Regions from separate parts of the Dactylosporangium sp. CA-092794 genome, predicted to be linked through region 1. Evidence: riboswitches for the same ligand, from Rfam matches in the RefSeq annotation. Region 1 holds a riboswitch; each other region holds the start of a gene.
What was found. A riboswitch is a leader RNA that binds a small molecule or an ion and turns the genes downstream of it on or off. The one in region 1 is predicted to bind cobalamin.
Positions count from the first base shown of each region.

Region 1 (4,534 bases):
TCATGGTAGGTGATTCGCCACGTGGCGGCCCCGGGCCGAAGGTCCCGGCGGCAAGGTCGCAGAGGACCTACAGTCAGCAGGACCATCGTCACGCACGGATGCGAAGGGGCGATTCGGACAACATGCACAGACGACACCTGCTCGCCGCCGCAGGCGGGGCCGTGGCCGGTGCGGCCGGGCTCGCCGGGACGGCCTCGGCCGGACCCGCCGCCGGGGACGCGCTGCGCCCCGGCAAGACCCGCCTCATCAGCCTGTCCCACGTCAACGACCCCGCGAAGACCAACATCTATCCCGGCGATCCCGAGTTCACGCTCGAGACCATCGCCACCATCCCGAACGAGGGGTACTACTTACAGTACGTCCGCGAGGGCGAGGCGACCGGCACGCACTGGGGCGCCCCGGGCCACTTCAACGCGGGCGAGCCCCTCGCCGACGACCTCGACCCCGAGGACCTGTTCCTGCCGGCGGTCAAGATCGACGTGCGGGACAAGTGCGCGCACAACGCCGACTACGCGCTGACCGTGAACGACGTGAAGCAGTGGGAGCAGCGGCACGGCCGGATCCCGAACGAGACCATGATCATCATGTGGACCGGCTGGGAGTACAAGTGGGGCACCCCGGCCTTCCCGAACTTCGACAGCGACGGCGTGCTGCACCAGCCCGGCTTCGCGCCCGAGACGATCCAGTGGTTCATCGACACCGGCCGCATCGGGCGCAACGGCGGCACCGGCATCGACACGTTCGGCCCGGACCTGGGCACCGACCCGAACTTCCTCGCCTCGCTGCTGATCTACCAACGGCACCGGATCAGCCTGGAGATCCTCGCCGGGCTGGCGGCCTTCCCGACCACCGGCGGATCGGTGCTCTGCGGCGGTTTCATCAACAAGCGTGGATCGGGCTCGACCGCGCTGATCTACGGCGTCATCCCGCCCGGCGTGCACGCCTGAGCGAGCACGGGCCGGTGCCTTCGGGTGCCGGCCCGATTGACGTAAGGAGTGCCGCACTCCTAGTGTCTGACGTGTGACGGTGTGAGGGAAGCTGGTGCAAGTCCAGCACGGTCGCGCCACTGTGAGCCGCTCCCGCGGCGAGTCAGGTCACTCCCCCGTCACGATGCCCCATCCACGCGAGGGACGCACGATCCCTGAAGGAGGCCCACCGATGAGCTCCATGTCCGGCGCCGAGGCGCCCCAGGCGACCACCACGCCGCTGGTCCTGCCCATCTCCCGCTCGCTGTTCTGGCTCGGCGGCACCGCGCTGCTCGCCCTGCTGGTCTACTACTTCATCGGCATCGACCAGGGCGCCGTGTCGATCTTCGGCAACGACGCGCACGTGCACGAGTTCGTCCACGACGGCCGCCACTTCCTCGGCTTCCCCTGCCACTGACCCTCCCGGTCAGCCGTCCGCCGGCCCCGGCGCCCTGCGCAGCACACAGTCGCCGCAGGTGCCGGCGCCGGGGATGCGGTAGTAGAGGCAGCAGTTGTGCCGGCGCAGGGCCTGCCCCTCGACGGTCGCCATGCCGGCCAGCGGCGGCCGGGTCAGCAGGCCCGCCACGATCGGCCAGGCGTCCGCGCCCAGCTGGCCGGCCGCCCCGCCCAGGGCCGACGCCACGTTGCCCCACAGCACGTGCGGCGAGAGCCGGAACCGGGCGCCGAACACCTCCGCCAGCGGCGCGACCAGGCCCAGGATCGCCACGTCGAACAGCTCCGCGGCGGGCCGCGGCGGCACCTCCCGGGCGGCGACGGGCAGCGGCCCGCCGGGCACCGGCCGCCACCACAGGTCCGCCGGGCCGGCCCCGCGCACCGGCCCGCCCAGCGCGTCCGACAGCGGCGGCGCGACCAGGCGCGAGGCCCAGCCGAGGAACAGCACCGAGGCGACCACCCGCTCCGGTACCGCCGCCTCGGCAAGACCGAACATCGCGGTCAATGCCTGCCGGGACACGCCGACCCGCTCCGCCACCACGTCCGGCTCCAGCAGCTGCGCGAACGGCCGCCAGCCCGAGCCGGGCTCGTAGGGCTCCCAGACGAAATACGGGTTCACGCCCGCACTGTAGAGCGTTGCCGGGCGGCCCTACCATCGAGCCGTGTTCTTCCGGCCCCGGGTGCTGCGGCTGCTGCCGCGATACCGCCGGCTCATGCGCGACGGCGCGCGGGCCAAGGCGGTCGTCGTGGAGTCCCGCGCGTGGTACGGCTCCGCCGGACCGGTCGCGCTCAACGCCCGTCTCCGGCTCGAGGTGCGCTTCCCCGACGGCGCCGGCGCGACGGTCAGCCGGGTCGTGCGCTACCGCGACCTCGGCGATCAGGACGTCGTCGGGTCCATCCTGCCGATGCGGTACGAGCCCGGCGACCGCTCCTACGTCGAGGTCGACCTGCCGGAGCTGCGCCGGTCGTACTCGGCGCGGATGGCGAAGCTCGACCGTGCCGCCGTCCGCGAGGCGAGGGCCAAGCTGCGGCGCCCGGGCAAATAGCCCGGGTTGGTTGAACCCGCAACGGCCTCGTGGTGTAGACCAGCGATGGGAGGCCGTCGAGAGGGGCTGTGCGTGACGCGCGACGAAGAGCTCATGACCGCGCTGTACACCGAACACTACGGTGTGTTGCTGGCCTTCGTCTCCCGGTACGAGCGGGACCGCCACCGCGCCGAGGACCTCGTGCAGGACACGCTCCTGCGCGCCTGGCGGCACATCGAGCGGATCGACGTCAGCCGGGACACGACCCGCGCGTACCTGCTCACCATCGCCCGCAACGTGGTGAGCAACGCCTGGCGGGCCGACCAGCGCCGGCCGAAGCTGGTCTCCGACCCCGACGCGGTCGCCGCCGCCGCCGACTCGGACAACGTCGACCAGATGGTCGAGGGCTGGCTGATCCACGCCGCGCTCGACCGCCTCTCCGCCGAGCACCGCGACGTCATCCGCTCGATGTACTACGACGGCCGCAGCGTCGCCGACACCGCCAAGCGCCTTTCGGTACCGGAGGGCACGGTCAAGTCGCGCGCGTACTACGCGGTGCGGACGCTGCGGGCGGTGTTCGAGGAGATGGGGGTCTTACGGTGACCGCCGGCCACGAGGCGCTGCGCCGGCTGCTCGGGGCCTACGTCCTGGGCGGCCTCGGCGACGCCGACCAGACCGCGGTCGACGCCCACCTGAGCACGTGCGCCGAGTGCCGGGCCGAGGCCGGGCGCCTGGCCGCCGTGCCGGAGCTGCTGCAACGCCTGCCCACCGGCCCCGCCGCCGCGCTCGAGCCGCCCTCGCGCGCCGGCCTGGACAGCTTCCTGCGCCGGGCCCGCCCCCGCCGCCTGCCGGTCATGGTCCTCTCCGCCGTCTGCGTGGTGCTCGCCGTCCTCGCCGGCGTGCTGGCGCTGCGCCCCGCCGCCCAGCCCCGCCCGCAGGCCCTCCCGCCCGCCTCCGCCTCCGCCACGGCCCAGCCCGGCACGGTGGTGCAGTTCGTCCCGGCCGGCGGCAGCGGCCTGTCCGGCCGGGCCACCCTGACCCCCCGCCAGTGGGGCGTGTCGGTCTCCCTCGAGCTCACCGGCCTGCCCGGCGACGGCCCCTTTGTCATGAAGGTCCTGGGCCGCGGCGGCCAGGCCGAGCAGGCCGCGTGCTGGGGCCGCACCAGCACGGCCCAGGCACGGGTGACCGGCGCCAGCTCCATCCAGCTCGCCAACGTCGACGCGGTGACGATCACCGACGACGACGGCCTCCTCCTCGGCGCCGCCCGCCTCTCCTAGAGCGTCGGCCAAGTATTCGTCGGATCTCTTCGGTGTGGCGCTGTTGAGGTGGCCAGCGCACGTGGTAGGCCGGGTTGGTGGGCGGTAGGCGCCTGTGTGGACCCGGGAGTGGGGTTGGTTGATGCGGCCGGGGGTGTGGCGTCCGGCGGTGGAGTTGTCGGCGGCTGAGGCGCAGATCGTTCGGCGGGTGCGGCGGGCGAAGCTGTTCGTGATGTTGCGGCAGCGTCGCCATGAGTTGTTCGACGAGCAGTTCCAGGAGGAACTGGCCGGGTTGTACGGGCCGGGGGTGAAGGGGCAGCCGCCGGTACCACCCGCGCGGTTGGCTCTGGCCACGATCCTGCAGGCGTACACCGGTGTCTCGGATGACGAGGTGATCGAGGCGCTGGTGATGGACCGGCGCTGGCAGTTGGTGCTGGACTGCCTCGACGTGCAGGAACCGCCGTTCGCGAAGGGCACGTTGCAGAATTTCCGCAACCGGCTGATCGGCGCGGACCTGGACCGGCGGTTGATCGAACGGACCGTGGAACTGGCCGCTACCCCGGCGGCGGGGCGGGCGTTGCGGGCGGCGTTGGACTCCAGCCCGTTGTGGGGAGTGGGCCGGGTCGAGGACACGTTGAACTTGATGGGACACGCCCTGCGCAAGGCCCTGGGTGTGATCGCGGTCCAGCAGGGGTGGGGGCTGGCCGAAGGAACCGCCGGGGGGATCGGGGTGCTGGCCGGGCAGGCCGGTGCGCCGGTCCTGGCCGGGTCGAGTCTGAAGGCGGCCCTGGACCTGGACTGGGACGACCCGGCCGCCCGCGACCACGCCCTGGCC
Region 1 is NZ_CP192044.1:10,324,667-10,329,200, forward strand. Features, by position in the region: gene ACQPXD_RS44360 (cyclase family protein) at 123-947, shown strand; adenosylcobalamin (AdoCbl) riboswitch at 1,021-1,109, shown strand; gene ACQPXD_RS44365 (CbtB domain-containing protein) at 1,159-1,383, shown strand; gene ACQPXD_RS44370 ((2Fe-2S)-binding protein) at 1,393-2,037, opposite strand; gene ACQPXD_RS44375 (hypothetical protein) at 2,081-2,464, shown strand; gene ACQPXD_RS44380 (sigma-70 family RNA polymerase sigma factor) at 2,537-3,046, shown strand; gene ACQPXD_RS44385 (zf-HC2 domain-containing protein) at 3,043-3,720, shown strand; gene ACQPXD_RS44390 (IS1182 family transposase) at 3,842-4,534, shown strand, end outside.

Region 2 (4,534 bases), 1.3 Mb from region 1:
ACGGTCTCGACTTTTCCCTGCGGCACGTCAGGCTCCCAGGCTCGCTAGCGGAATGCAGGACGCCTCGAGCGCGGCGGCGAGGCGGCGCGCGAGGCCGAGGCGGATCGGGCCGGACTCGCAGTCGACGACGACGGCGGGCACGCCGGCCAGCAGCGGCACGACGCTGAGCGGGTCCGGCCCGCTCGTCGACCGGCCGTCGGTGACGACGACGAGCAGCGGCCGGCGGCGGGCGTCGCGGCGGCGCTCGCCGTGCAGCGTGCGGGCGGCCTGGCGCAGCCCGGCGGCGAGCGGCGTGCGGCCCCCGGTGCGCAGCTCGGCGAGGCGCACCACGCCGACCTCGTGGCTGGCCGTCGGCTCCAGGACGAGCGCGGCGTCGTACCCCCGGAAGATGATCATCCCGACCTTGTCCCGCCGCTGGTAGGCGTCGCGCAACAGGGACAGGATGGCGGTCTTCACCACGGTCATCCGCTGCCGGGCGGCCATCGAGCCGGAGGCGTCGACGACGAACAGCACGAGGTTGGCCTCGCGGCCGACCTTCACCGCCTCGCGGACGTCCCGGGCCTCGGCGCGCCGGACCCCGCGCAGCGCGGCGGCGCGGACCGTGTCCGGCACGTGCAGGCTGGTCAGCTTCCCGCCGAGCGGGGCCCGGGACCGCACGACGCGCCCGTGGCGCGACAGTGCCGGCGAGCGGCGGCCGGCATGGGCGCCCGCCTGGCGGTTGGCGCGCCCGGCGATGCTCAGGAGTTTCGGCTTGTACGGCAGGCCCACGAACGCCAGCGCCCCCGGCGCCCCGACCCCTTGCCCGGTGCCGCCCGATTTGTCCAAATCCCACGCGGCCCCGTCGCCCTGCTGGCCGCCCTCGCCGCCGTCGCCGCGCCGGCCAGCGTCGCCACGGTCACCGCGCGGGCCGCCCGCACCACGCCAACCGTCGTCACCACGCGGGCCGCCCTCACCGCGGGGGCCGCCGTCGCGATGCCAACCGCCGTTGTCGCGGCCGTCACCACGCCGGCTACCGTCGCCGCGCGGGCCGCCGTTGTCGCGGCCGTCGCGCCGCCGATCTTCACCTGCCGCACCTTCGCGCATACCCGAAATGTCGGATAAATCCGATTCGCCCCGCGAATCGGATTTATCCGGTGAATCGCCATCTGATGGGCCGCCGTCAGGACCTCCAGCAGGGCCGCCGCCGGGATCGGCGGGCGGATCGTCGTCGGAGTCCGGCCCGGCCTCCTGCTCGAGGACCTCTTCGAGCCGGTCACGGTCCGCCCCCGGCGGGTCGAGCGGATCCCGCCGCCGCCGATGCGGCAGCGCCAGCCGCGCCGCGTCGCGCACGTCTTCCCTGGTCACGACCGTGCGACCGTGCCACGCCGCCAGGGCCACCGCCGTGCGCGCGACCACGATGTCGGCCCGCAGGCCGTCGACCCGGTACGCCAGGCAGATCCGCGCGATCCGATCCAGCTCCCGATCGGGCAGCGCGACGCCGCCGAGGCGGGAGCGGGCGGCGACGATCCGCGCCGCGAGCGCCGCGTCGTCGGAGACGTATCGGGCGGCGAACCCGTCCGGATCGGCCTCGTAGGCGAGCCGCCGCCGGACCACCTCGGCCCGCGGCGCCGCCTCCTGGGGCGCGGAGACGCCGACGACCAGCCCGAACCGGTCGACCAGCTGCGGGCGCGGCTCGCCCTCCTCCGGGTTCATGGTGCCGACGAGCAGGAACCGGGCGGCGTGCTTGACCGAGACCCCGTCGCGCTCCACGTGGGCGCGGCCCATCGCGGCCGCGTCGAGGAGCAGGTCGACCAGGTGGTCGGGCAGCAGGTTGACCTCGTCGACGTAGAGCACCCCGCGGTGCGCGGCGGCGAGGAGGCCCGGCTCGTAGGCCTTGACCCCGTCGCCGAGGGCGCGCTGCAGGTCCAGGGTGCCCACGACCCGGTCCTCGGTGGCGCCGACCGGCAGCTCGACCAGGGCGGAGCGGCGCCGCTCGAACCCGGCGCCGGGCGTGTGCGGGCCGTCGGGGCACTCGGCGTCGGGGGCGGCCGGGTCGCAGGCGAACCGGCAGCCGGAGACGACGGCGACCTCGGGCAGCAGCGCGGCGAGGGCGCGCACGATGGTGGACTTGGCGGTGCCCTTCTCCCCCCGCACCAGTACCCCACCGATCGCCGGCGACACGGCGGTGAGCAGCAGCGACAGGCGCAGGTCGGCCAGGCCGACGACGGCCGAGAACGGATACGGCGGCGTCACGCGTACACATCCCTTCGGCGGGTCCGCGCCCGCGAGGTGGCTGGAGCAGCAGCGGCCGGAGTCTCCTGACTCCCGGATCGCCGCCGCCCCCCGGCCTTCCGGCCTGGTCGGCCGTGGCTCGTGCGCTGAGGGGCAACTCCCCGGTCACAGTGGCGGGACCGTCCCGGACTCGCACCGGGTTCCTCCGCATCCGCTGCTGGCCATCGTGTCCCACCGGTACCGCCACCGTCAACGTGACCCTCACGATCCCCCACCACCGGCCGATGGGAACGGCATCCGCCGCGATGACCGCCTTACCCAGGGGATCCGGCAGACCTGCGGCGCTTCTTCGCCGGCCGGGCGGGTGCGCGGCGGGCGGCGGCGAGCACGATCGCGGCCACGCCGGCGACGATCACGGCCGGGATCAGCCAGTCGGTGAGCACGAACGGGGCGGGCGGTGCGGCGGCGCTCTGGGCGGGGGCGGAGCCGGCGTCCTGCAGCAGGCCGGGCGTGGGGCTCGCGCCGGACAGGGCGCGGGTCAGCTCCGCCGAGGGGCCGTTCGTGGGCGGCGTCCAGCCGGACGGGGGCTGGGTGACCGGGCCCGTGTAGGTGAACCGCAGGGTGCCCTTGACCTGGTCGCCGTCGGAGGCCACGGACTGGTACGCGGCGACGTAGAGGCCCTGCTCCGGCCAGTGCGAGACGGAGATCAGCGCCGGGTAGCCGGTGCCGTAGGTGCGCGGCTCGAGCTTGCCGTTGACGATGTAGTACTCCTGGACCGGCTTGTCGAGGCGCTTCGGCTGGCCGGTGCGCCAGCCGTTGTCGACCCGCCGGCCCGACGGGGTGGTGAGCGTGAACCACGCGAATGACGGGGGCGTCTCGGTGAAGTACAGCGAAATGTCGCTCATCGGCTGGCTGACCGTGCTGTCCTGCACCGGGTCGGACAGGGCCAGCTGGCCGTGGGCGGCGGCCGGGGTCGCGGGCAGCACGACGAGAGCGGCCGCGACCAGAACGACGGCCACGCGCACCGGCAAGGACATCGGGCCATGATGACGGGTTCCGCAGCGGGCGACAACCCAGTACATTCACTCCCCTGACGAACCCGTCCGCCCCGGGGAGACCATCCGTGCCGACCGCCCCGCTCGCGACGGACGTGCTCGCCCACGGCGTCGGGGGCCGCCAGGACCTGCCGCTGACCCCGGCCCAGCTGGCCATCGGCGCCGCCCTGGCGCTGGTCGTGTCGTTCCTGGTGCTGGGCGCGGCCTGGCGCGAGCCGCGGCTGGACCCGGCCGCGGGCCGCCTGGTCCCCGGCTGGTTGTCCGGGCTGGTGCCCGCGCTGACCTGGCCCTTCCGGCTGGCCGGTCTCGTTCTGGCGGCGGTACTGCTCGTGCAGTTCACGAAGCCGGACACGGACGAGAACCCGGCCGCCGGGCTGGTCTACGTGCTGTTCTGGGTCGGGCTGGTCCCGCTGTCGCTGCTGCTGGGCCCGCTCTGGCGGAAGCTGAACCCGCTGCGCACGCTCGTCGCCCTGATCCGCCGCGACGGCGGCCGGCCGCTGCCCGCCGGGCTCGGCTACTGGCCGGCCGCCGCGGGCCTGTTCGCGTTCGCCTGGCTGGAGCTCGTCGCCCCCGACCGGGCCACGCTGCCGGTCCTCGGCGCCTGGCTGGCCGTCTACGCGGCCGCGATGCTCGCCGGCGGGCTCGTCTACGGCACCGCCTGGTTCGACCGGGGCGACGCGTTCGAGGTGCTCGGCGACCTGGTCGGCCGGCTCGCCCCGGTCGGCCGGCGGCCCGACGGCGCGCTGGTGTGGCGCAACCCGCTCGACGGCATCGCCGGGCTGGCCGCCGCACCGGGCCTGGTCGCGGTCGTGGTCGTGCTGCTCGGCGCCACCTTCTACGACGCGATGTCCGGCGCGCTGTTCTGGCTGCGGTTCGTCCAGGAGAACGGCCTGCCGGCGCCGCTGACCGGCACGCTGGGCCTGCTGGCGGTGATCGCTGCGGTGGCCGCCGCCTACCGGGCCGCGACCCGGGCGGCGGGGCGGCGCGGGCGCACCTCGGCCGAGCGGATGCCGGGCGAGCTGGCCCACTCGATCGTGCCGATCGCGGTCGGCTACATCGTGGCGCACTACTGGTCGCTGTTCGTCCTGGAGGGCCAGCGCACGGTGGCGCTGCTGGTCGGCGCCGAGGACTTCCGGCCGTACTCCGGGATCATCACCCCGACCGGCGTCGCCAACCTGCAGGTGACGGTGATCGTGCTGGGCCACCTGCTCGGCACCGTGCTGGCCCACGACCGCGCGCTGCGGCTGTTCCCGCGCGCCCGGGCGGTC
Region 2 is NZ_CP192044.1:9,013,949-9,018,482, forward strand. Features, by position in the region: gene cobO (cob(I)yrinic acid a,c-diamide adenosyltransferase) at 1-26, opposite strand, end outside; gene ACQPXD_RS38645 (VWA domain-containing protein) at 28-2,232, opposite strand; cobalamin riboswitch at 2,292-2,416, opposite strand; gene ACQPXD_RS38650 (copper resistance CopC family protein) at 2,526-3,248, opposite strand; gene ACQPXD_RS38655 (hypothetical protein) at 3,335-4,534, shown strand, end outside.
Region 2: it holds a riboswitch for cobalamin, as region 1 does, so the genes downstream of both, ACQPXD_RS38645 (VWA domain-containing protein) here and ACQPXD_RS44365 (CbtB domain-containing protein) in region 1, are expected to answer to the same signal.

Region 3 (4,534 bases), 4.1 Mb from region 1:
GTTCTTCGCGTTCTGGTCCTGGGTCGGCTACGAGACCACCGCGGTCTACGGCGAGGAGTCGCGCAACCCGAAGCGGATCGTGCCCCGGGCCACCCTCATCGCGGTCGTCGGGCTCGGCCTGTTCTACACCTTCGTGTCCTGGATGGTCATCGCCGGCGACGGCCGCAAGGACGCCGTCGACCTGGCCGCCAATGACTCGATCGGCATGTTCACCAAGCTCGCCGAGAAGAACCTCGGCGGGTCGTGGGTGACGTACCTGTACCTCTTCCTCATCGTCTCCGGCTCGTTCGCCTGCGCACTGGCGTTCCACAACGCCGCCTCGCGCTACATGTTCGCCTTCGGCCGCGACATCCCGGCGCTGCACGGCAGCCTTGGCGCCACCCACGCCAAGCACCGCTCGCCGCACATCGCCTCGCTGGTGCAGAGCATCATCACCGCGGTCGTCACCGTCGGGTTCTACTTCCTGACCGTCAAGGGCGACGACCCCTACACCGGCGGCTACGTCTACCAATACGGTCTGCTCGCCCTGGTCGGCACCATGGCCATCCTGCTCGTGCAGTCCATCACGTCGGTGGCGGTCATCTGGTACTTCCACGTCAAGAAGACCCACCCGGGCAACCTCGTGACCACCGGGATCATCCCGGCCCTCGGCGGCATCGGTATGCTCTACGTCGTCTACCTGCTGTTCAGCAACCTCGAGTTCGCCGGCGGCGGCGCGGCCGGCTCGCCGTTCTTCCACGCCATCCCGTATCTGGTCTTCGGCACGTTCGCGGTCGGCCTGGTGCTGGTGTTCGTGCTGAAGATGCGCAGCCCCGCCACCTACGCCGCGATCGGCCGGCACGTCTTCGACGAAGCCAAGGAACGGGAGTAACGCGCCCCATGGACTGGAACCCGGACGCCGAGGCCGACCCGGCGACACTCGTGTACACGTTCGGCGGCACGGCCCCGGTGGCGTCGCTGGCCCCCGGCACCGTGCTGTACACGTGGACGCGGGACTGCTTCGGCGGCCGGGTCCGGTCCACATCGGACCTCGCCAGCCAGGTGTGCGACCCGCGCTACCTCAACCCGCAGACCGGACCGTTTCACATCGAGGGCGCCGAGCCCGGCGACACGCTGGTCGTGCACTTCCTGAGCATCGAACCACGGTACGACTGGGGCGTGAGCACGACCGTACCGTTCTTCGGCTCGCTGACCGCGACCGGGCTCACCGCGATGCTGCACGAGCCGCTGGCCGAGCGCACCTGGTACTACGAGCTCGACCTCACCGAGCGGCTCGTGCGCTACAGCGCGCTGGACTCCGCCTTCCGGGCGGACCTGCCGCTGGACCCGATGCACGGCACCGTCGGCGTCGCGCCGCCGCTGAGCGAGGTGCGCTCGTCGCTGACCCCCGGCAGCTGGGGCGGCAACATGGACACCCCCGAGATGCGCGCCGGCACCACGTGCTACCTGGGCGTCAACGTCGAGGGCGCGCTGTTCAGCCTCGGCGACGGGCACGCCCGGCAGGGCGAGGGGGAGACCTGCGGCGTGGCCGTGGAGTGCGCGATGGACACCGTCGCGGTGGTCGACCTGCTCAAGGGCGTCCCGACGCCGTGGCCGCGGCTGGAGGACGACACGTACCTCATGACCACCGGCTCGGCCCGGCCGCTCGAGGACGCCTTCCGCATCGCGCACACCGAAATGGTCCGCTGGGTGGCCGAGCTCACCGGCCAGTCCACATTGGACGCCTACCAGCTGGTGTCCCAGGCCGCGCTGACGCCGGTCGCCAACGTGGTGGACACCAACTACACGGTCGTCGCCAAGTTCCCGAAGGCGTTGCTGCGCGGCGCGGAGGCGATGGGCGGCGCGCACCACCGCCTCCGCGCGACGCCGTTCCGCCGCCCTGCCTGACGGCCGCGACGCCGTTCCGCCGCCCTGCCTGACGGCCGCGGCGTGCCGTTACCAGCGGTCGCGGTGGACCACCTCGGCCAGCGGCGTGCGCCGGCGCCAGCCGTGCCGCTCCAGGTCGGGGACCGTTTCGAGGTGGGTCACCGGGCCCAGGCAGAGCCATGCGACCGGACGTACCGTATCCGGGATGTGCAAAAGGTCGCGGAGGAACGCCTCGCGGTAGAAGGAGACCCAGCCGATGCCGAGGTCCTCGGCCGTCGCCGCCAGCCAGAGGTTCTGGATCGCCAGGCAGACCGAATAGAGCCCGGCGTCGGCGATCGCGTGCCGGCCGAGCACCGCCGGGCCGCCGCGCCGCGGGTCGTAGGTGACGACGACCGAAAGGCTGGACTCCAGCACCCCGTCGATCTTGATCCGGGCGAACCGCCGCGCCGCGTCCGGATCGAGGCTCGCCGCGAACGTGTCGCGCTCGCGCTGGACGTGCTCGAAGAACGCCCGCCGGGTCGTTTGGTCCCGAACGAGGATGAAGTCCCACGGCTGGGACAGCCCGACGCTGGGCGCCGCGTGCGCGGCGGAGAGGATCCGTGCCAGCGCCGCGTCGGGCACCGGCGCACCGGTGAACTGGGCGCGCACGTCGCGCCGCCGGTGGATGACGTCGTACAGGTCGTTGCTCATGGTGACGGGCAGGCTCCCGCTGCCTCGGGCCGCCCCGGCCGGAGCGGCGCACGGTACGCGAGGCCGGTCTTCGGACTCTCGGATCGACGCCGGCCCGCCCGCCTTCCCGGCCGGTCGGCCAGTGGCTGTCCGCGTCGGACGTGGGCGGCGGCTCCCCGATCACCGCGGCGGGCCCGTGCCGGACTCGCACCGGCTTCCCAGATTCTCCCCGTCGCCGGGGCACCTCGCGTCAGTTCGCTGGCGACACTCTAGCCGAGCCGGCCGGGTCACGTCCGCCGGCGTGGTGTAGGAGGCCAGCGCGCTGGTCGTGCCGGTTGACGTCGGGCGGCCGTCGCCGGCCGGGCGTCGGTGGCCACCGATGGTGCACCGGCGATCATCGGCGTCGCCCCCGACCGGCGCGCCGGACCGGTGCGGTTGTCGCACCCGCCGGGCGCAACCTGCGATCTGCGCGGCGGACCGGTGCGGATGTCGCACCCGCCGGGCGCAACCTGCGATCCGCGCGGCCGGGCCGGACGTATGTCTCCGTGATCATGATGCCCGCGGTGGCCGCACACCGGGTTTGCCATGATCCCGGAGACTTGTGGTACACGGGGGTACATCAGCGCTCCGTGATCATGAAAAACCGTTGGTGTCGATGCCGCGATGCGCATGATCACGGAGACTTCCGGTCGCCGCCTGTACCGCGCGGCGGCCGACGGGCGGGACGTGATCGCCGACCGTGCCCGCCCCAGATTGCTGGGACGCGCAGACCGGGCGCCACATAACCGACGGCAGGCCGGCGGCGCCGGTCGCGGTGAGCCGCAGTTCGGGTGCCCCGGCGCCGGGCGCGAGTCGGCAGGGCGCCGGATTGTTCAACGATCCGGCATTGTGCGATGCTGCAGAGCGTGACGCGTGCTACCGCTCCCGGTGACTGGGCCCTTCGGCTGGCCGATGATCGTGCGCAGCTCGATCGGGGTGGTTACGGCGAGCGGGTCGCCGAGGTGCTGCGGGATCGGATCACCGAGGGGCTGTTCCCGCCCGGGACCCGGCTGAGCGAGGAGGCGCTGCGCGAGGCGCTCGGGGTCTCCCGCAACACGCTGCGTGAGGCGTTCCGGCTGCTCTCGCACGAGGGGCTGCTCACCCACGAGTTCAACCGCGGCGTGTTCGTCCGCGAGCTCACCGCCGACGACGTGCGCGATCTCTACGCGATCCGGCGGATCCTCGAAGGCGCGGCGGTGCGGGGCGTGAACGCGGCGCCGGCCGGGGCGATCGAGCGCATCCGCGAGGCGGTGGAGTCGGCGGAGGAGGCCGCCCGCCGCGGGGCCTGGGTCGAGGTGGGTACCGCCAACATGCGCTTCCACCAGGCCGTCGCCGGGCTGGCCGGGAGCCGGCGGGTGAGTGAGACCGTGCGCCGGCTGCTGGCCGAGCTGCGGCTGGTCTTCCTGGTGATGTCCGCGCCGCGGGAGTTCCACGAGCCGTACCTGCGCACCAACCGCGAGATCTACGAGCTGCTCGCCGCCGGGGACGCCGCGGCGGCCGACCGCGCCCTGGCGACCTACCTCGACGTCGCCGAGCGCCAGCTCCTGGACGCCTTCCAGTCGTAGGCGGGCCCGCGCCGGGGCGGTAGGGGCGACGCGATCCATAGATGGTCTTGGCATTGTCTATTGCTGAATCGTTGAACAATCCTCTACCTTGGGCTGTGAGCCAGCTCTCACGATCCGTTAGGAGCCCACCCATGGCAAAGCGGACAACGGCGACACAGCCCCACGTTTCAGCGCCCCGGCGGGTCATTCTGGCCAGCCTCGTCGGCACCTCACTGGAGTGGTACGACTTCTTCCTCTACGGGTCCGCCGCGGCCCTCGTGTTCGGCAAGCTGTTCTTCCCCACCTTCGCCTCGGTGACCGCGACCCTGCTCGCGTTCGCCACCTACGCCGTCGGCTTCGTGGCCCGGCCGCTGGGCGGCATCGTGTTCGGGCACTTCGGCGACCGGGTCGGGCGC
Region 3 is NZ_CP192044.1:6,226,154-6,230,687, forward strand. Features, by position in the region: gene ACQPXD_RS26260 (APC family permease) at 1-871, shown strand, start outside; gene ACQPXD_RS26265 (acetamidase/formamidase family protein) at 880-1,887, shown strand; gene bluB (5,6-dimethylbenzimidazole synthase) at 1,936-2,556, opposite strand; cobalamin riboswitch at 2,607-2,793, opposite strand; gene ACQPXD_RS26275 (GntR family transcriptional regulator) at 3,441-4,139, shown strand; gene ACQPXD_RS26280 (MFS transporter) at 4,271-4,534, shown strand, end outside.
Region 3: it holds a riboswitch for cobalamin, as region 1 does, so the genes downstream of both, bluB (5,6-dimethylbenzimidazole synthase) here and ACQPXD_RS44365 (CbtB domain-containing protein) in region 1, are expected to answer to the same signal.

Region 4 (4,534 bases), 1.5 Mb from region 1:
CGGCGATGCCGTGCAGCGCCCACGGGTTCGATTCGGTCAGGAACTTGTGGTTGTCGGGGTCGAAGACGTAGGACTCGGCCAGCTTCTCGTACATCCAGTCCGCGACCACGCCGGCCGTGGCGTCGAAGCCGAACAGGTAGTCGACCGTGGCGGCGAGCTCGAAGGCGCCCTTGTAGCCGTGGCGGCGCATGGCGGCGATCCACCGGGGGTTGACCACCCGGGCGCGGAAGACGCGGGCGGTCTCCTCGCTCAGCGTTCGGGTCCGAACGGCGTCCGGGTTGGTGCTGTCGCCGACGTAGGCGGCGGGCGCACGGCCGGTCAGGGCGCGGACCGTTGCGACCATTCCGCCGTGGTACTGGAAGTAGTCGTCCGAGTCGGCGATGTCGTGCTCGCGGGTGTCGGTGTTCTTCACCGCGACGCTGATGCGGCGGTACGCCCCTTCCATGTCGGTGCGTGCCTCGACCCCGTCCACGCCGCGGCCGTAGGCGTAGCCGCCCCACACCGCGTAGACCTCGGCCAGGTCCCGATCGTCGCGCCAGTTCCGGCTGTCGATGAGCGGGAGGATGCCCGCGCCGTAGGCCCCCGGCTTGGACCCGAACACGCGCAGGGTGGCGCGCCGCTCGTCGCCGTGCGCGGCCAGGTCGGCGTGCACGTGCGCGCGCACGTAGTTGTCCTCTGTGGACTCCTCGGCGGCCGCGGCCAGCCGGACCGCGTCGTCGAGGAGCGCGACCACGTGCGGGAAGGCGTCGCGGAAGAAGCCGCTGATGCGCATGGTCACGTCGATGCGCGGGCGGCCCAGCTCGGCCAGGTCGACCAGCTCCAAGCGGGTGACCCGGCGCGACGCGTCGTCCCAGACCGGGCACACGCCGAGCAGCGCGAGCGCCTCGGCGATGTCGTCGCCCGCGGTGCGCATCGCGCTGGTGCCCCACATGGACAGGCCGACGGATTTCGGCCATTCGTCATGATCGCTGCGGTACCGTGCGAGCAGCGACTCGGCCATCGCCTGGCCCGTCTCCCACGCCAGCCGGCTGGGCACGGCCTTCGGGTCGACCGAGTAGAAGTTGCGCCCGGTCGGCAGCACGTTGATGAGGCCCCGCAACGGCGAGCCGCTCGGCCCCGCCGGGACGTATCCGCCGTCGAGCGCGTGCAGCACCATGGTCAGCTCGTCGGTGGTGCGGGCGAGCCGCGGCACGATCTCCTCGGCGGCGAACCTGAGCACGCGAACCACCTCGGGGTTGTCCGAGAGCTCGGCGATGCCGGCCGTGGCCCAGTCCCTCGCCTCCATCGCGGCGACCAGCTCGCGGGCCTTCGTCTCCGTCGCGTCCACAGCGGACCGGTCGCCGGTGGACTCGTCGAGGCCGAGCGCCTCGCGCAGGCCGGGCAGCGCGGCGACCTGGCCGGCCCACATCTGCCGGGCGCGCAGCATCGCCAGGACCAGGTCGACGCGCGCCGCGCCGGTCGGGGCCTGGCCGAGCACGTGCAGGCCGTCGCGGATCTGCACGTCCTTGACCTCGCACAGCCAGCCGTCGACGTGCAGGATGAACTCGTCGAACTCGGCGTCGTGCGGCCGGTCGGCCAGGCCGAGGTCGTGGTCCAGCCGGGCGGCCTGGATCAGGGTCCAGATCTGGGCCCGGATCGCGGGCAGCTTCGCCGGGTCGAGCGCGGCGATCGTTGCGTGCTCGTCGAGCAGCTGCTCCAGGCGGGCGATGTCACCGTACGAGTCGGCGCGGGCCATCGGCGGCACCAAATGGTCGACCAATGTGGCGTGGGCGCGGCGCTTGGCCTGCGTGCCCTCGCCCGGGTCGTTGACCAGGAACGGGTAGATCAACGGCAGGTTGCCCAGCGCCGCGTCCGCGCCGCAGGCGGCCGACATGCCAACGGTCTTGCCCGGCAACCATTCGAGGTTGCCGTGCTTTCCGACGTGGACGACCGCGTGCGCCCCGAAGCCGGCATCGGACGCGTCGGCGAGCCAGCGGTACGCGGCCAGGTAGTGATGGCTGGGCGGCAGGTCCGGGTCGTGGTAGATGGCAACCGGGTTCTCCCCGAAACCGCGCGGCGGCTGGACCATGACGACCACGTTGCCGCGGCGCAGGCCGGCCAGCACGATGTCGCCGTCGTCCGGGTCGACGAAGAGGTCGCCGGGCGGCGGTCCCCAGTGCCGTTCCATGCCGGCCCGCAGGTCGTCGGGCAGCGTCGCGAACCATTGGCCGTACCGTTGCGCGGAGATGCGGACCGGGTTGCCGTGCAGCTGCTCCTCGGTCAGCCAGTTGACGTCCTGGCCGCCCGCGGCGATCAGCTCGTGCATCAGGGCGTCGCCGTCGGTGGGGAAGCCCTCGCCCAGGTCGTAGCCCCGCCGGCGCATCGCCTCGAGCAGCCGCACGACGCTGGCCGGCGTGTCCAGGCCGACCGCGTTGCCGATGCGAGAGTGCTTGGTCGGATACGCGCTGAGCATCACCACGACCCGCTTCTGCGCGTTGGGCAGGCCGCGCAGCCGGGCGTGGGCGACCGCGACGCCGGCCACCCGCCGCGCCCGCTCGGGGTCGGCGACGTAGACGGTCAGGCCGTCCTCGTCGATCTCCTTGAACGAGAACGGTACGGTGATGATCCGGCCGTCGAACTCGGGAATGGCCACCTGGGTCGCCGTGTCCAGCGGCGACAGCCCGTCGTCGTTGGCATCCCACGACTCGCGGCTGCCGGTCAGGCACAGCCCCTGCAGAATCGGCACGTCGAGCGCCGCGAGCGCACCCACGTCCCAGGCGTCGTCCTCGCCGCCAGCCTGCGCGTCGGCGGGCCGGGTGCCGCCGGCCGCGAGCACGGTCACCACCAGCGCGTCGGCGCCGCGCAGCGTCTCGAGCAGCTCGGGCGGGGCGGTGCGCAGCGAGGCGGCGAAGACCGGCAGCGCGCGGGCGCCCTCCGCCTCGATGGCGTCGCAAAGGCCGCTCACGAACGCGGTGTTTCCGGCCATATGGTGCGCCCGGTAGTAGATGACCGCGACCGTGGGGCGGTGGGTCGGTTCGCTGCTCGCCGGACGGTCGAGCACGCCCCAGACCGGGGTCTCCACCGGCGGGCCGAAGCCGTGGCCGGTGAGCAGGACCGTGTCGGAGAGGAACCGGTGCAGCTCGCCGAGGTTGGCCGCGCCGCCGAAGGCCAGGTAGGCATGGGCCTGCGCGGCGAGGCCGGCGGGCACCGTGGAGTGGCTCATCAGCTCGGCGTCGGGGGCCTGCTCGCCGCCGAGGATCACCACCGGCCGGCCGGTGGCCAGCAGCGCGTCCAGGCCGTCGGCCCAGTCGCGGTATGCGCCGAGGAACCGCACGATCACCAGGTCCGCCTCGGCGGCCAGGCCGGGCAGGTCCTCCACCGCGGTCCGGGACGGGTTGGCCAGCCGGTAGTCGGCGCCGCTGGCCCGGGCGCTGAGCAGGTCGGTGTCGGACGTCGACAGCAGCAGGATCACGCCGGGGTCCTCCCTCGGGGTCCGCGCCCCAAGTCGGTACGGTTCGGTCCGGCGCCGGAGAGTCTCCTGGCTCCCGGATCGCCGCTCGCCCCCGAGCCTTCCCGGGCTCGCACCCGGTGGCCGTCGCGGTTGGAGGCTCACTCCCCGGTCACAGTGGCGGGACCGTCCCGGAATCGCACCGGGTTCCTCCACACGTCGCCGTTACAGCAGCCCAACTCTCCTCGAAACGGTCGCACCGCGTCAAGCCGGGTCACGTCCGCCGACGTCGGGGCGGGCGGGCCGGCGATCGCGTCCCGCCCGTCGGTTGCCGCGCGGCGCAGGGACCGGAAGGTAACTATTCAGGTACCCCGCCCATCTCGCTGACCTGCACCTACGCGGCGGTCGGAATTCGCGAATCGGGGAGATGGCCAACCGCTATCTCCCGCATTGAGTAGGTTTGTCGTCCACTGTGGAGTGTCCGACTAGCGCCAGCGCAAGGCTTTGACCAGCACGCCCTCCTCCGTTCGGAGGACCTGAATAGTTACACCGGAAGTCTCCGTGATCATGCGCAACCCGGCGTCGACACCAAGGGTTTTTCATGATCACGGAGTGCTGATGTACACCCGTGTACCACAAGTCTCCGGGATCATGACAAACCCGGTGTGAGTCACCGCGGGCAGCATGATCACGGAGACATACGTCCGGCCCGCCCGCGCGGATCGGAGGTTTCGACCGGCGGGTGCGACATCCGCGACGTCCGCGCCGCTCCCCGCCGGGATCACGCTGCGGTTGTGCCGCTGGCCACGAAGTTCGGTCACACCATTGCTGACGTGCGGCAGACCGCCGGCTGGTGGCAGGGGCGGTCCGGTGGTGCGCGGGGTGTGGTCCGGACCGTTTCTCCGGTGCGGGGCGGACCGATAAGGGCATCGGCGCAGGTAGTATCCGGCCCGTGCAGGCTGCCAGCGGACGTGACGCCCCCGACCGGTGCCCCGGTGCCGTGCAGGTACACCCGGCGGCCGACGGCGGGCTGGCGCGCGTGCGGCTGCCCGGTGGGCGGCTCACCGCGGCGCAGCTCGGCGTGCTCCGCGGTGCCGCCGCGGAGCT
Region 4 is NZ_CP192044.1:8,775,376-8,779,909, forward strand. Features, by position in the region: gene cobN (cobaltochelatase subunit CobN) at 1-3,451, opposite strand, end outside; cobalamin riboswitch at 3,491-3,682, opposite strand; gene ACQPXD_RS37725 (precorrin-3B synthase) at 4,380-4,534, shown strand, end outside.
Region 4: it holds a riboswitch for cobalamin, as region 1 does, so the genes downstream of both, cobN (cobaltochelatase subunit CobN) here and ACQPXD_RS44365 (CbtB domain-containing protein) in region 1, are expected to answer to the same signal.